DNA from 4 places in the Klebsiella oxytoca genome. Region 4 is predicted to be linked to each of the others. Evidence: predicted binding sites of a transcription regulator. Region 4 holds the regulator's gene; each other region holds the start of a gene.
The links. The regulator CRP, encoded in region 4, controls carbon source genes, mostly activating them, when cyclic AMP is high. The targets are predictions, from matches to a motif close to ATGTGANNNNNNTCACAT.

Region 1 (4,214 bases), 2.0 Mb from region 4:
TTGATCAGCAACGATTTTGGCCGCAGCGAGGTCGGACGAAAGTGGCGCGATTCCGGCAAAATACGCCAGAACATCAGCGCTGCGGCGAGGGCAAAGCCGCTAATGACCGCCAGCGCAATTCGCCAGCCGAAAAAATCAGTGAATACCCCGGTCAGCAGACGGCCGCTCATACCGCCAATAGAGTTACCGCTGATATACAGCCCCATGGAGAAAGCCACTACGCTGGGGTGGATCTCTTCGCTCAGGTAGGTCATACCGACCGCCGCCACGCCGCTTAATGACAGGCCAATCAGGGCTCGCATAATCAGGATCCCATGCCAGCTGGACATCATCGTCGACAGCAGGGAGCAGCAGGAAGCCAGCATTAGCGCGGTAACCATCACCTGCTTGCGGCCAATAGCGTCGGATAATGGCCCGGTAAACAGCAGGCCCACCGCCAGCATGGCCGTGGAAATCGACAGGGAAATACTACTGCTGGCCGGTGAGACGCCAAATTCGCTGGAGAGCACCGGCAGGATCGGCTGCACACAATAAAGCAGCGCGAAGGTCGCCAGTCCGGCAGAAAAGAGGGCGAGAGTAACGCGAATAAATTGCGGAGTACCGCGTTTAATAAACTGATTTGGCTGCGGTGCAATCATGTCGCTGATGTCGTGTGCCGGGACGGTATCAGCGGTAGTTGTACGACTCACGGAAAATCCTTGCTGTTTAACAGAGAGTTGAGCGGCGCATTGGCCCCTTATTCAGAGTATGAAAAGGTAAATATTCTGTCTAATATATTAATAATCTCAAATAAGATGTTTTAAATATGAATATTGAACTGCGCCATCTGCGTTACTTTATTGCGGTAGCTGAAGAGCTGCATTTCGGCCATGCGGCGGCGCGGCTGAACATCTCTCAGCCGCCGCTCAGCCAGCAGATTCAAATCCTCGAACAGCAAATTGGCGCCCGTCTTTTTGCCCGAACTAACCGTAGCGTCAGCCTGACCGAGGCAGGAAGGCAGTTTTTGGCCGACAGCCGACAGATCCTCGCTCAGGTAGACGATGCCGCCGCGCGCGCCGCGCGTCTGCATCAGGGGGAAACCGGCGAGCTGCGCATCGGGTTTACCTCTTCGGCGCCCTTTATCAAGGCGGTATCTGACACGCTGTCGACTTTTCGCCGCCGTTACCCTGATGTGCATATTCAGACTCGGGAAACCAATACCCGTGAGCAAATCGTCCCGCTGAACGAAGGCGCGCTGGATCTGGGGCTAATGCGTAATACGCAACTGCCGGATACGCTGCTCTGGGAGAGAGTGCTGCGTGAGCCGCTGCTGGCGATGGTACCGAGGGATCACCCGCTGGCGACTCAGCCTGCCGTTAGCCTGCGAGAACTGGCGCGGGAGCCGTTCGTGTTTTTCGATCCCCATGTCGGTACCGGCCTGTATGACGATATTCTGGGCTTGATGCGCCGCTACGGGCTGACGCCGGTCATTACTCAGGAGGTGGGGGAAGCGATGACTATCATCGGCCTGGTTGCCGCCGGGCTGGGGGTGTCGATATTGCCGGCGTCGTTCAGGCGGGTTCAGCTGTCGGATATGTGTTGGCTGCCCATCGAAGAACAGGACGCGATATCGGAAATGTGGCTGGTGTGGTCTAAGCATCGCGAACAGGGGCAGGCGGCCCGACGTTTTCGTGAATCGCTGCTTGCCAGCGTTACGTGAGATTTTTAAGACAAATAAGGGCTAAAAATGTGCGGTAAATCACAAGGCTAAGCAAAAATTTGACGAGTACCGTTGAAGTGTTTCACCATAGCCCTCAGTTTATTTCGAAGCGCGAAAATAAAGGGAGTCAACGGTGGTAGCGGACAGTCAGCCAGGCCATATCGATCAAATAAAGCAGACCAACGCGGGCGCGGTTTATCGCCTGATTGATCAGCTTGGCCCGGTATCGCGCATCGACCTTTCGCGCTTCGCGCAGCTGGCCCCCGCCAGTATCACCAAAATTGTCCGCGAAATGCTGGAAGCTCATCTGGTCCAGGAAACGGAAATACAGGAACCCGGAAGCCGGGGACGACCTGCCGTTGGGTTAATGGTGGAAACCGAAGCCTGGCATTATCTCTCTGTGCGTATCAGCCGCGGCGAAATCCATCTCGCGCTTCGGGATTTAAGCAGCGCGCTGGTAGTGGAAGAGCAGCTGGAACTGGAAATACAGCACGTTCAGCCTTTCGCGACCCGCTTGCTCGATCACGTTGATCAGTTTTTTATTCGTCACCAAAAGAAGCTGGAACGTTTAACCGCCATCGCCGTCACCATGCCGGGGATTATTGATACTGAGAACGGTATCATTCATCGGATGCCTTTTTATGAAGACGTTAAGGATATGCCGCTTGGCGAGATTTTAGCTAACCATACCGGCGTGTCGGTTTACATTCAGCACGATATCAGCGCGTGGACCATGGCCGAATCGTTGTTTGGCGCGTCAAGAGGCGCGCGGGACGTGGTTCAGGTGGTGATTGACCATAACGTGGGCGCAGGCGTGATCACCGATGGACGCCTGCTGCATGCCGGCAGCAGTAGCCTGGTGGAAATTGGACACACCCAGGTCGATCCTTATGGTAAGCGCTGTTACTGTGGCAACCACGGCTGTCTGGAGACCATCGCCAGCGTGGAGAGCGTGCTGGAGCTGGCGCAGGTGCGAATGGCTAAATCGATGAGTTCGATGCTGCACCAGCAGCCGCTAAGCGTGGAGTGGCTGTGTCAGGCCGCGCTGCAGGGAGATTTACTGGCGCGCGACATTATCAGCGGCGTAGGGAACCATGTCGGGCGAATTCTGGCAATTATGGTGAACCTCTTCAATCCGCAAAAAATCCTCATTGGCTCTCCTTTTAACCAGGCGTCGGACATCCTGTTTCCGGCAATATCTGATTGTATTCGGCAACAATCGTTACCGGCTTACAGCCGACATATCGCGGTAGAAAGCACTCAATTTTCTAACCGGGGAACGATGGCTGGCGCGGCCTTAGTCAAGGATGCCCTCTATAACGGATCGCTGCTGATACGACTGTTACAGGGTTAACATTTTTTCGTATTCACACCAAAAATTGCGCTATCTCAAGCCGGCCTTGGGCCGCTTCGCGTAGACTTTTTCCACAGTTGATTATTTCTCTCCCGTATATTTCATCAACATAACTGTGGGGTTAGTGATGTTTAAGCGTTTCTTCATAACAGGTACTGACACTGCTGTCGGAAAGACAGTGGTTTCCCGTGCGCTGTTGCAGGCACTGGCTGCCAGCGGCAAAAGCGTCGCCGGGTACAAGCCTGTGGCGAAGGGTAGTAAAGAGACGCCTGACGGACTGCGGAACAAAGATGCGCTGGTCTTACAGAGCGTGTCTTCGCTGGTGTTACCGTATGATGCTGTCAATCCCATCGCGTTAAGCGAAGATGAAAGCAGCGTGGCGCACAGCTGCCCGATCAACTACGGACTGCTTTCGGATGGCCTGCAGCGTCTCAGCGGCCAGGTGGAACATGTGGTGGTTGAAGGCACCGGCGGCTGGCGTAGCCTGATGAACGACCTGCGTCCGCTTTCAGAATGGGTGGTGCAGGAACAGCTGCCGGTATTAATGGTGGTTGGTATTCAGGAGGGCTGTATCAACCATGCCCTGCTTACCGCGCAGGCGATTGCCAACGATGGCCTGCCGCTGATTGGCTGGGTAGCTAACCGCATTAACCCGGGTCTGGCGCACTACGCTGAAATCATCGATGTGCTGAGTAAAAAATTGCCGGCGCCGCTTATCGGCGAATTACCCTATTTACCGCGCGCAGAACAGCGTGAGCTGAGCCAGTATATCGACTTATCGATGCTCGGCGAGATGATGGCGGTAGATCGAATCCCGGCGTAACGTCCGCGATATCACCGATGCCAGCACGCTGGCAATCAGTAAACCGGGCAGTAAAACGTACTGTCCGGTCATTTCACAAATCATCAGCGTTGACATAATCGGCGCATGGGTTGTGGCAGCCAGAAATGCCGCCATCCCGGTTAATCCCATCATTATCGCAATCCCCTGATAATCAGGCAGCCATAGCCCCGTCAGGTTCGCGAATAGCATACCGACGCCGAGACCGACAAATAGCGTTGGCGTAAACACGCCGCCCGGGGCGCCGGAGCCGCTGCTGGCCAGTACAGCGAATAGCTTGCAGACAAACACCATAAATACTGAGCTAAACAGGGGCGGCG
Region 2 (4,214 bases), 2.6 Mb from region 4:
CCACCAGCGCTTTAACGTCCTGGTGTGCACCACTATTATTGAAACCGGCATCGACATCCCGACGGCGAACACCATTATTATCGAGCGCGCCGATCACTTCGGTCTGGCGCAGCTGCACCAGCTGCGCGGCCGCGTTGGTCGTTCACATCATCAGGCCTATGCCTGGCTACTGACGCCGCATCCGAAAGCGATGACCACCGATGCGCAAAAACGCCTTGAGGCTATCGCGTCGCTGGAAGATCTTGGCGCCGGATTCGCGCTGGCCACCCATGACCTTGAAATTCGCGGCGCGGGGGAACTACTGGGCGAAGATCAGAGCGGCTCCATGGAAACCATCGGCTTCTCACTCTATATGGAGCTGCTGGAAAACGCCGTTGATGCGCTGAAGGCCGGGCGCGAGCCCTCTCTGGAGGATCTCACCAGCCAGCAGACCGAAGTTGAACTCCGTATGCCATCGCTGCTGCCGGACGACTTTATCCCGGATGTGAATACCCGCCTGTCGTTCTACAAGCGCATCGCCAGCGCGAAGAACGAGAATGAGCTGGAGGAGATCAAAGTTGAGCTGATCGATCGCTTTGGCCTGCTGCCGGATCCGGCAAGAAACCTGCTCGACATCGCCCGATTGCGCCAGCAGGCGCAGAAGCTGGGGATCCGTAAGCTTGAGAGCAACGAAAAAGGCGGCACCATTGAGTTTAACGAGAAGAATAACGTTAACCCGCTCTGGCTGATTGGCCTGCTGCAGAAGCAGCCGCAGCACTATCGTCTGGATGGCCCGACGCGTCTGAAGTTTATGCAGGATCTCGCCGAGCGCAAAACGCGAATGGACTGGGTGCGGCAGTTTATTCGTCTGCTGGAAGAGAACGCTACCGCCTAGCGATAACCGGGATACGATCTACAGGTCGTATCCCGGCCCTGTTTTCAGATTCGGCAAAATTTACAAACATTTTGCATTCCCCTGCACTTCCCAACACTCGCTCCCTCATAATCTTAAGGCCTCTTCGTATAAAAATAACCACTTACTTATTATGGAATTATGGTGATGAAAAGCTTTTCGCGTATTTCACTCTGGCTGGGGATGGTAGCTATCGCCGCCGCGCTGACGCTGCCTGCTCGCGCCAACACCTGGCCACTGCCGCCTCCGGGCAGCCGCCTGGTGGGGCAAAACCAGTTTCACGTGGTCGAAAATAACGGCGGCTCTCTCGAAGCGATCGCTAAAAAGTACAACGTTGGCTTCCTGGCTCTTCTCCAGGCTAACCCCGGAGTCGATCCTTATGTTCCGCGAGCCGGTAGCGTGCTGACTATTCCGCTGCAAACCCTGCTGCCCGACGCGCCTCGTGAAGGGTTAGTTCTCAACCTGGCCGAGCTTCGTCTCTACTATTATCCACCCGGAAAAAGTGAAGTGACCGTGTATCCTATCGGTATTGGGCAGCTCGGCGGCGATACGATTACCCCGACGATGGTCACCACCGTCTCCGACAAACGCGCCAACCCAACGTGGACGCCAACGGCCAATATTCGCGCCCGCTATAAAGCAATGGGGATTGACCTGCCTGCCGTCATGCCTGCCGGGCCAGATAATCCGATGGGACATCATGCCATTCGCCTGGCGGCTTACGGCGGCGTCTATCTGCTGCACGGCACCAACGCTGACTTCGGCATCGGCATGCGCGTCAGCTCCGGCTGTATTCGCCTGCGCGATGACGACATCAAAGCGTTGTACAACGAAATAACCCCAGGCACGAAGGTCACGATCATTAACACGCCAATCAAAGTATCCGTTGAGCCGAACGGAGCCCGGCTGGTAGAAGTGCACCAGCCGCTGTCGAAGCATATTGATGACGATCCGCAGACGCTGCCAATTACTCTTAACGACAGCATGCAGGCATTCAGGCAGGCGCAGTTGACCGATGCTGAAGTTATGGAGCGGGCGATGACGCTACGTTCAGGTATGCCGATTGATGTCACCCGTCACCATCACATCACGGAGCAGTCGCTCTAGCCTACCGGGTCATAGCCATAAAAAAACCGCCTTCTGAACTGAAGGCGGTTTTTTTGTGGCAAGTGACAAATAACAACGTACTGCTTTTCTGCGGTCCGCAGCGTCATAAAAGGGGTGGACGCCGCATCTCGTCAGGGAACAACTTATTTCTTACTCAACGTGGACTGCTGAAGGGATCAGGCCCACGCATAATCAGTGGCATAACAGGGGAATGCAAAAAATTATTTGTAGATAACCGCAGTCCCGTGCAGGGTGTTCGGCCCGGTTACGGAAGTAATACGGTAAGAGGTTGCCCCCATTTCTTCCGCTTTTTGCGCCAGCTGATCTTCCAGCGAACCGAGGTTAGTCCCGGCAGTAGCGGAGACGGTACCGATTTTATGCTGACCAGCCGGAGTTGACTGTACTTCTACAGCAGCAAAGCTGGCGAAAGAAAGCGAGCTGAGAACGGCGGCAATGGCTAAAGTTTTAACGTTTTTCATGATGATTAAACCTGTGCAGATGAATGTTTTTGTAGGGGTGAACGCATTTACTTAACGATCGATAGGTAAATAATAGTGTGATCCAGGTCACACGTCAAATATTTTTATAACGCCCGTATAACTATTTATAAACAGTTTAAAATTCATACATATATGAATTATTTATTTTTAGACCGCCATCGCTGGCAGCTTGTGGGGTTTATTTTTATAATGACCACTCAACACATCAATAAAGGTACAGCGGCACCATGACAACTGACGTTCAAAGTTGCACGAAAAAAAGCCGTGGCCGACCGAAAGTGTTCGACAGGGAAGCGGCGCTGGATAAGGCCATGACACTCTTCTGGCAGCACGGCTATGAAGCCACCTCTCTTGCCGATCTGGTAGAAGCAACCGGCGCAAAAGCGCCTACGCTCTACGCGGAATTTGTGAATAAAGAGGGGTTGTTTCGCGCGGTGCTGGATCGCTATATCTCGCGTTTTGCCGCCAGACACGAGGCGCTGTTGTTTGACGAAGATAAAACAGTCGATCGGGCATTACGCGATTATTTCACCGCCGTCGCGACCTGTTTCACCAGCAAAGAGACGCCGGCAGGCTGTTTTATGATTAACACCTCTGCCGCGCTGGCAGCATCATCAACCGACATCGCTAATACCGTGAAATCGCGGCACGCGATGCAGGAACAGACGCTTACGCAGTTTCTCCAGCAGCGGCAGCTGCGCGGCGAACTGCCGGCAGATGGCGACGTGCGTCAGCTGGCGCTGTTCCTTAACTGCATATTACAAGGTATGTCTATCGGCGCACGCGAAGGTGCCGACTTCACGAAGATCATGCAAATTGCCGAAACCACGCTACGCCTGTGGCCTCAGGTTCTTCAGCGTTAACTCCCTTCACCGGTGGATTCTCCACCGGTTCCCCGCCTTATCCTTACATTAACTAATGTTTTCAGTAAGTTATTTTGTTTATTTCATGAGAATGATATTGATAACAATAATCAATACGGGCAAAATCCACTATTAATTATTTCTGTTTATTTCACCATGTAACCACCGGTACTCCCGTACCGGAAAACTAAAACAACGATCCCGTAAGCCCAGAATAATTCGAGTTGCAGGACAAAACGGATAACCGTTTTGCATAGCGCTTACTGTGACCCCGAAGGGGTGAGGCCGAATCACGCGATAAGTGAACGCATCCCCGCAAGCGATTCGGGTGAGCGCCAAATCTGTCCGTAACAGATTTGAACGCCGTGTGGCTGCCGCCCTGAAGGCAAGACTCATGGATGAGCCGAGTAACAAAGTCAGCACACCTGCAGCTTGAAGAATGACGGGCATAAACTCATAAAAGGAATGAGCATGAAAAAGCGTCTCTGGGTGCTTAACCCACTGCTGCTGGCAACGGCCCTGCCCGCCTGGGCTGCTGATGATAATATGATCGTCAGCGCTAACCGAACGCACCGTACCGTAGCCGAAATGGCCCAGACCACCTGGGTTATCGAAGGCCAGGAAATTGAACAGCAGGTTCAGGGCGGGAAAGAATTCAAAGACGTGCTGGCGCAGCTAATCCCCGGCATCGACGTCAGCAGCCAGGGACGAACTAACTACGGCATGAATATGCGCGGCCGCGCGATTGTCGTATTGATTGACGGCGTTCGTCTTAACTCTTCCCGTACCGACAGCCGACAGTTAGACTCGATCGATCCTTTTAACATCGAACACATCGAGGTCATTTCCGGC
Region 3 (4,214 bases), 1.2 Mb from region 4:
CGCAATATGGCCCATAGTGTCTGAACCGACGTCGCCAAAGCGGTCAGCGTCTTCAGTCGCACCGATGCCGAATGAGTCCAGCACCATAATAAATGCACGTTTCATATTATTCTCCGTACCTTTTGCGCTGCAAAAAAGCGATCAGATCAGTATATAACTATTCGGTGATACGACGATAGACCGTTGGCGTAATTTCAGGCGCTTTATCGTCAAGTTTAATGGCCGCTTTAACGGCCCTGGCGGCTTCCTGCCAGCTGTTTTCATCTTTAGCATGGATAACCGCCAGCGGCTGCTGTGTATCAATGCGCGCGCCGAGAGGAACCATGTCGGTAAAGCCGACGCTGTAATCAATCAGATCCGATGCCTGGCGGCGTCCGCCGCCCATGGAGACCACCGCCATGCCCAGCGCGCGAGTGTCCATTTCGGCAACAAATCCTTCGCCTTCGGCGTAGACCGCTTTGCTCAGCATCGCGCCCGGCAGGTATTTATCGTAGTTTTCCACGAAATCGCCTGGGCCTTTTTGCGCTGCCACCATACGGCCAAAGACTTCTGCGGCTTTGCCGTTATCCAGCACCGCCTGAAGCTTAGCCCGCGCGTCGGCGTCGTTCTCCGCCAGCCTGCCGGAAATGAGCATCTCGACGCACAGCGCCATCGTCACCTCCAACAGCCGCGGATTGCGGTACTCGCCGGTGAGGAACTGCACGGCTTCCCGCACTTCCACCGCATTACCGGCGCTGGAGGCCAGCACCTGATTCATATCGGTCAGCAGTGCGGTCGTCCGCACGCCTGCGCCGTTAGCGACGCCAACGATCGCTTCCGCCAGCGCGGCGGAAAGCTCATAAGTCGGCATAAAAGCGCCGCTGCCGACTTTGACATCCATCACCAGCGCATCCAGCCCTTCCGCCAGTTTTTTCGCCAGGATCGAGGCGGTGATCAGCGGGATGGAATCCACCGTCGCGGTAATATCGCGGGTCGCATAAAAACGTTTGTCCGCTGGTGCCAGAGAGCTGGTCTGCCCGATAATCGCGACGCCAACATCTTTAATGATTTCACGGAAGCGGCTATCGTCCGGGAAGATATCGAAACCGGGAATCGCTTCCAGCTTGTCGAGCGTACCGCCAGTATGACCGAGGCCGCGCCCGGAGATCATCGGCACATAGCCGCCACAGGCTGCGACCATTGGTCCCAGCATCAGCGAGGTCACATCGCCTACGCCGCCGGTCGAGTGCTTATCGACGATCGGTCCGTTGAGGTTAAGGCTCTTCCAGTCCAGAACGGTACCTGAATCCCGCATCGCCATGGTCAGCGAAACGCGTTCCGGCATAGACATATCGTGGAAAAAAATGGTCATCGCCAGAGCAGCTATCTGCCCTTCTGAAATAGTGTTATCGCGGATACCGTTGATGAAAAAACGAATTTCTTCATCACTCAGCGCATGACCATCGCGTTTTTTACGAATAATTTCTTGTGCGAGAAACAAGATAACCTCCCGGGGAAAGAGTCAAAGACCAACCACAGGCCGGACGACATCCGGCCTTACGGTCAGGCAAATTACGTTTTAGTAGCTGCTGGCGCTCTTACCATCGCCGTGTCCCAGCGCTTTAAGCAGGCTTGCCAGCAGGCTGGAAGCGCCAAAGCGGTAGTGGCGAGAGTCTGCCCATTCGGCACCGAACAGTTCATCGGCAATGGCGAGGAATTTTTGCGCGTCTTCTGCGCTACGCACGCCGCCTGCCGGTTTGAAGCCCACGCTCTGCTGAACGCCCATATCACGAATAACTTCCAGCATGATGCGCGCGCTTTCCGGCGTTGCGTTCACCGGAACTTTGCCGGTAGACGTTTTGATGAAATCGGCACCGGCTTTGATGGAGATTTCAGACGCTTTACGAATCAGCGCCTCTTCTTTCAGCTCTCCGGTTTCGATAATCACTTTTAGCAAAACGTTTGCCGCCGCACAGGCTTCCTTACAGGCTTTCACCAGGTCAAAACCCACCTGTTCGTTACCCGCAATCAGCGCACGGTAAGGGAACACGACGTCAACTTCATCGGCACCGTAAGCAATCGCCGCGCGGGTTTCCGCCAGGGCGATATCAATATCATCGTTGCCGTGCGGGAAGTTGGTCACCGTCGCGATGCGGATATCCGGGGTTCCCTGCTCGTTCAGCGTCTTACGAGCGATCGGGATAAAGCGCGGATAGATACACACTGCGGCAGTGTTACCTACCGGTGTTTTGGCCTGACGACACAGCGCGATCACTTTTTCATTGGTGTCATCATCGTTCAGGGTTGTCAGGTCCATCAGTTTCAACGCGCGCAGGCTGCTTGCAGTTAAATCAGTCATTTCATACTCCGACGGCGTATTGCCGCTTTAAAGTTTGTTCACCTTGCGAGTCTGTTACTATTGTAACATTCCCTCGCCGCTACACTTCGATATACATCACAGTTAATGAAAACTAATCACCAATTTGCATTGCTGTAACGTGATATTAATCACATAAATTATCTTATGGCTGGCGCTCAACGAGTAAAACGCTCGGTAAGCATAATCAGCAATCTCAGCGCCGACCTAATGTTATTATTATAACATAACCACTCGTAACAACTCGACGTCAGTGCGCACATTTTGTGCGAGAAAATGCAAAAAAGCTCGCTAGCCATTGATAAACAGAGCGTTGAAGCATGATGGGATTTTAACACTAAGAAGCGAGTCGCCGGCGGCTGAAGAACCGCCGGGATTTTAGCAGTCAATAACTACGGTTATAGCGCGAGGAAAACGCCTGCAATGGTGGCGCTCATCAGGTTAGAAAGCGTACCCGCCGCCACGGCCCGCATACCCAGTTGCGCAATCTCCTGTCGGCGAGTTGGCGCCATCCCGCCCAATCCACCAATCAAAATAGCAATGGACGACAGGTTGGCAAAACCGCACAGGGCAAAGGAGATAATGGCTTTGGTGTGGGTGGAAATCACCTGTAAACCTGCGGCAGCCACTTCGACGTCGGCTTTCAGATATTCGCCGAAATTCATATAAGCCACAAACTCGTTGATAATCAGCTTCTGGCCGATAAATGAACCCGCAACGGTAGCCTCATTCCACGGAACGCCAATCACCCACGCCAGCGGCGAAAAGACCCAGCCGAGAATCATTTGTAGCGACAGCTCCGGATAGTTAAACCAGCCGCCGACGCCGGAAAGAATACCGTTAACCAGGGCAATCAGCGCGATAAACGCCAGCAGCATCGCCCCGACGTTGAGCGCCAGCTGCATCCCCGAAGCTGCCCCGGATGCGGCAGCATCCAGTACGTTTGCCGGAGCCTCAGGATCGGCGTCATTTTTTTCCAGCGCCGGGCTATCTTGCGGCTGCTCAGTTTCCGGCACGATAATCTTCGCAAACAGCAGACCGCCCGGCGCTGCCATAAACGAAGCGGCAATCAGATATTCCAGCGGTACGCCCATCTGGGCATAGCCGGCGAGAACGGAGCCCGCGACCGAAGCCAGGCCCCCACACATCACCGCAAATAGCTCAGAGCGGGTCATGGTGGCGATGTAAGGACGCACGACCAGCGGCGCTTCGGTCTGACCAACAAAGATATTCGCCGTGGCAGAAAGCGATTCCGTGCGCGAGGTTTTCAGTACCGCCCGCAGCGCTCCGCCAAGAATGCGGATAACAAACTGCATGATGCCGAGATAATAAAGGACGGCGATAAGCGATGAGAAGAAGACAATCACCGGAAGGACGCGCAGAGCAAAAACAAACCCGCCGCCGCCGAAAACTTCAAACATCTTATCGGAAACCAGTCCGCCAAAAATAAAGCCGATCCCTTCATTGCCATAAGCGATAACGTTGGCAACGCCGTTTGACATAGCCAGCAGCGCCGTGCGCCCGGCCGGTACGTAGAGAATTAACGCGCCGATCCCCACCTGGATAATCCAGGCGCCGAGGACGGTACGCATATTGATGGCTTTTTGATTGCTTGAGAGGAGCACAGCGATGGCTAACAACACCACCATGCCGATAAGTCCCATGATAATTTGCATACAGAGTCCCTGTGTATTGATAGTTCAGCCTTAAAACCTCCGCGATTATAACGGTATGAAACCATCAAGCCCGCCGTAGCTCACACATTTTAAGCAAAACAATGAGATAAAAAGGCAGGAATGAGACACAGATCACTCCATAAAATATTATGGAAGAGAAAAAACCTCTTTTGTATTACAAA
Region 4 (4,214 bases):
CCGAACCAACTGACGTTCTGTTTTATGAAGGGCTGCACGGCGGCGTGGTTACGCCTCAGCATAATGTCGCTAACCATGTTGACCTGCTGGTCGGCGTGGTGCCGATCGTCAATCTTGAGTGGATCCAGAAGCTTATCCGCGACACCAGCGAACGCGGGCACTCTCGTGAGGCGGTGATGGATTCCGTCGTCCGCTCAATGGAAGATTACATCAACTTTATCACCCCGCAGTTTTCGCGCACCCATCTCAACTTCCAGCGTGTACCGACGGTGGATACGTCCAACCCGTTTGCGGCTAAAGCCATCCCTTCGCTGGATGAAAGCTTTGTCGTCATTCACTTTCGGAATCTGAAAAATATCGATTTCCCCTGGCTGCTGGCGATGCTGCAGGGTTCATTTATCTCACATATGAATACGCTGGTGGTTCCGGGCGGAAAAATGGGACTGGCGATGGAGCTTATTATGGCGCCGCTGGTCGAACGGCTGATGGAAGGCAGAAAAATTAGCTAAGAAGCCAATCCCGGCAGCACGATTGCACTGCCGGGGTCCGGTCGCTTTACCCTTCGATGACTTCATAAGAGTGGGTAATGTTTACCGCTTTCTCCAGCATCAGCGCCACCGAGCAATATTTTTCCGCCGACAGGTCGACAGCGCGGGAAACGGCTGCATCTTTCAGCTCTTTACCGGTCACAATAAAATGCAGGTTGATATGGGTAAACAGACGCGGCGCTTCTTCGCGACGCTCAGAAGTCAGCTTAACTTCGCAGTTGGTAACGTTATGCCGACCCTTCTGCAAAATGGACACGACATCAATCGCGCTGCATCCGCCCGCCGCCATTAGCACCATTTCCATTGGGCTCGGCGCTTTATCCCCGGAATTGCCGTCCATCAGAATCTGGTGACCGGAAGCCGACTCACCGATGAAGGTTAACCCTTCAACCCACTTCACTCGCGCTTGCATAAATTTAACTCCAGGTCTGTAATTTTCCTGACAGATTACGCGCACATAACATTTCTCGCAACGGAAGGCGACCTGGGTCATGCTGAAGCGAGACACCAGGAGACATGCAGCGAAAGCTATGCTAAAACAGTCTTGATGCTACAGTAATACATTGATGTACTGCATGTATGCAGAGGAGTTCACATTACAGGCTGCAGAAAACTTTCAGCCGGATTCCCAGGTACAGGGATTCAATACGATTGCATGCCCGGATGCCGTGTTGTGTCGGCACCCGGAGATAGCTTATAACAGAGGATAACCGCGCATGGTGCTTGGCAAACCGCAAACAGACCCTACCCTTGAATGGTTCTTGTCTCATTGCCACATTCATAAGTACCCATCAAAGAGCACGCTGATCCACCAGGGTGAGAAAGCAGAAACGTTGTACTACATCGTTAAAGGCTCCGTGGCTGTACTCATCAAGGATGAAGAAGGTAAAGAGATGATCCTCTCTTACCTCAACCAGGGCGATTTCATCGGTGAATTAGGCCTGTTTGAAGAAGGTCAGGAGCGTAGCGCCTGGGTACGTGCGAAAACCGCATGTGAAGTGGCCGAGATCTCCTACAAAAAATTCCGTCAGCTGATCCAGGTAAACCCGGATATCCTGATGCGTCTATCTTCGCAAATGGCACGCCGTCTGCAGGTTACATCTGAGAAAGTGGGCAACCTTGCCTTCCTCGACGTTACCGGTCGTATCGCTCAGACGCTGCTGAATCTGGCAAAACAGCCGGATGCGATGACCCACCCGGACGGTATGCAAATTAAAATTACTCGTCAGGAAATCGGTCAGATCGTCGGATGCTCTCGCGAGACCGTGGGTCGTATTCTGAAAATGCTGGAAGATCAAAACCTGATCTCCGCGCACGGTAAAACTATCGTCGTCTACGGTACCCGTTAAGTCGGTAAAACGGCGTATTGCCAGACAATACGCCGTTTTTGTTTTCTCCCCATGTGGCGCAGGCTGATTTACCACCCTGAAGTCAACTATGCACTGCGGCAAACGCTGGTGTTGTGTCTGCCGGTCGCCATTGGTCTTCTGTTTGGCCATTTACAGCAGGGGCTTCTGTTTTCTCTTGTTCCCGCCTGCTGCAACATTGCCGGGCTGGATACGCCGCATAAACGTTTCTTCAAACGTCTGATTATCGGCGGCTGCCTGTTTGCTGGCTGTAGCCTGATTGTCCAGCTCCTCCTGCTGCGTGAAATCCCGCTGCCGATTATTCTCACGGGCCTCGCGCTTATCCTCGGCGTCACTGCCGAAATCAGCCCGCTGCATGCCAGGCTGCTGCCAGCCTCGCTTATCGCGGCTATCTTTACTCTGAGTCTCGCAGGCAATATGCCGGTCTGGGAGCCGCTGCTGATCTATGCCCTCGGCACCCTGTGGTATGGCGTTTTTAACTGGTTCTGGTTTTGGCTATGGCGCGAACAGCCGCTGCGCGAGTCCCTGAGCCTGCTTTACCGGGAATTAGCCAACTACTGCGAGGCTAAATACAGTCTGCTTACCCAGCATACGGACCCCACCACATCTCTGCCCCCGCTGCTTAATCGCCAACAAAAGGTGGTGGATCTGATTACCCAGTGCTATCAGCAGATGCATATGCTGGCGGCCAATCAGCGCAGCGATCACAAACGCCTGCTGCGCGCTTTCCAGGTCGGGCTGGACCTGCAGGAGCATATTTCCGTCAGCCTTCATCAGCCGGAAGAGGTACAGAAGCTGGTGGAACGCAGCCACGCTGAAGCGGTGATCCGCTGGAGCGCACAAACCGTTGCCGCCCGCCTGCGGGAACTGGCGGACGATCTGCTCTACCATCGCTATCCTCGGCGCTTTCAGATGGATAAGCAGATCGGTGCGCTGGAAAAAATCGCTTCGCAGCATCCGGATAATCCTGTCGGGCAGTTTTGCGCCTGGCACTTCAGCCGTATTGCCCGGGTTCTGCGCACCCAGCGCCCGCTTTACGCGCGGAATCTGATGGCGGATAAAACCCGCCGTCTGCCGCTGCTGCCGGCGTTGAAAAACTATCTGTCGTTTAAATCACCGGCGTTACGTAACGCCGCTCGGATCAGCGTTATGTTGAGCGCAGCCAGCCTGATGGGCAGCGCGCTGCACCTGCCAAAACCCTACTGGATCCTGATGACGGTGCTATTCGTGACGCAAAACGGCTACGGCGCGACGCGGGTACGCATTGTCCACCGGGCTGCCGGGACGATAGCTGGATTGTTAATAGCCGGACTGACGCTGCACTTTCACGTCCCTGAAGGCTATACGCTGACCGCGATGCTGTTCATTACGCTGTTAAGCTATCTGATTATTCGCAAACATTACGGCTGGGCAATGGTCGGATTTACGGTCACCGCGGTTTATACCCTGCAGTTGCTCACCCTGAACGGCGAGCAGTTCATCATCGCCAGACTGATTGATACCCTGATTGGTTGTTTGATCGCCTTCGGTGGAATGGTCTGGCTATGGCCGCAGTGGCAAAGCGGCCTGCTGCGCAAAAATGCTCACGATGCGCTGGAAGCCGATCAGGAGGCCATCAGGCTTATTCTTAGCGACGACCATCAGGCACCGGCGCTGGCCTATCAGCGAATGCTCGTCAATCAGGCGCACAACGCGCTGTTCAACTCGCTGAATCAGGCGATGCAGGAGCCCGGCTTTAACTCGCACTATCTGGAAGATATGAAGCTGTGGGTGACGCATAGCCAGTTTATTGTCGAGCATATCAATGCCATGACTACTCTGGCGCGTGAGCACAATATGCTGACGCCGGCTCTGGCGCAGCGTTATCTGGAGTCCTGCGAAATTGCGCTACAGCGCTGTCAGCAGCGGCTGGATACCGACGGGCCGGGCAGCGCAGGAGATGTGAATATTATGGAAGCGCAGGATGCCGAGGTTCCTCGCGGCCCGCTCAGCACAATGGAGCAGCATTTGCAGCGCATCCTCGGACACCTGAACACCATGCACACCATTTCATCGGTGGCATGGCGTCAGCGTCCACATCATGGTATCTGGCTACGCGCGACTAAGCGCTAAGCACGCTTTCAACCGCCCGGGCAAAGCGCGCCATACCTTCAGCAATATCGCTGTCATCAATTACCAGAGAAGGCACAAAACGCATCACATCCGGCCCCGCATTGAGGACCATCACGCCCGCTTCCGCAGCCGCATACAGGAAATCACGCGCCCGCCCATGGTACTGCGGCTTCAGTTCGGCGCCGAT

Region 1: mlc (sugar metabolism global transcriptional regulator Mlc) is a predicted target of CRP. The motif match lies at 1,727-1,744, and genes of this name have one in related genera.
Region 2: bhsA (multiple stress resistance protein BhsA) is a predicted target of CRP. The motif match lies at 2,554-2,571, and genes of this name have one in related genera.
Region 3: deoC (deoxyribose-phosphate aldolase) is a predicted target of CRP. The motif match lies at 2,476-2,493, and genes of this name have one in related genera.

What each region holds. Positions count from the first base shown of each region.
Region 1 is NZ_CP046115.1:2,944,555-2,948,768, reverse strand. It holds gene GJ746_RS13705 (MFS transporter) at 1-689, opposite strand, end outside; gene GJ746_RS13700 (LysR family transcriptional regulator) at 806-1,699, shown strand; gene mlc (sugar metabolism global transcriptional regulator Mlc) at 1,833-3,053, shown strand; gene bioD (dethiobiotin synthase) at 3,181-3,876, shown strand; gene clcB (voltage-gated ClC-type chloride channel ClcB) at 3,829-4,214, opposite strand, start outside.
Region 2 is NZ_CP046115.1:2,220,143-2,224,356, reverse strand. It holds gene mfd (transcription-repair coupling factor) at 1-874, shown strand, start outside; gene ldtC (L,D-transpeptidase LdtC) at 1,040-1,999, shown strand; gene bhsA (multiple stress resistance protein BhsA) at 2,221-2,478, opposite strand; gene GJ746_RS10215 (TetR/AcrR family transcriptional regulator) at 2,727-3,362, shown strand; gene GJ746_RS10210 (TonB-dependent siderophore receptor) at 3,834-4,214, shown strand, end outside.
Region 3 is NZ_CP046115.1:789,568-793,781, reverse strand. It holds gene deoB (phosphopentomutase) at 1-105, opposite strand, end outside; gene deoA (thymidine phosphorylase) at 158-1,480, opposite strand; gene deoC (deoxyribose-phosphate aldolase) at 1,559-2,338, opposite strand; gene GJ746_RS03765 (NupC/NupG family nucleoside CNT transporter) at 2,755-4,032, opposite strand; gene GJ746_RS03760 (metal-dependent hydrolase) at 4,180-4,214, opposite strand, start outside.
Region 4 is NZ_CP046115.1:4,964,921-4,969,134, forward strand. It holds gene GJ746_RS23295 (phosphoribulokinase) at 1-509, shown strand, start outside; gene GJ746_RS23300 (OsmC family protein) at 556-960, opposite strand; gene crp (cAMP-activated global transcriptional regulator CRP) at 1,265-1,897, shown strand; gene GJ746_RS23310 (YccS/YhfK family putative transporter) at 1,949-4,027, shown strand; gene argD (bifunctional acetylornithine/succinyldiaminopimelate transaminase) at 4,017-4,214, opposite strand, start outside.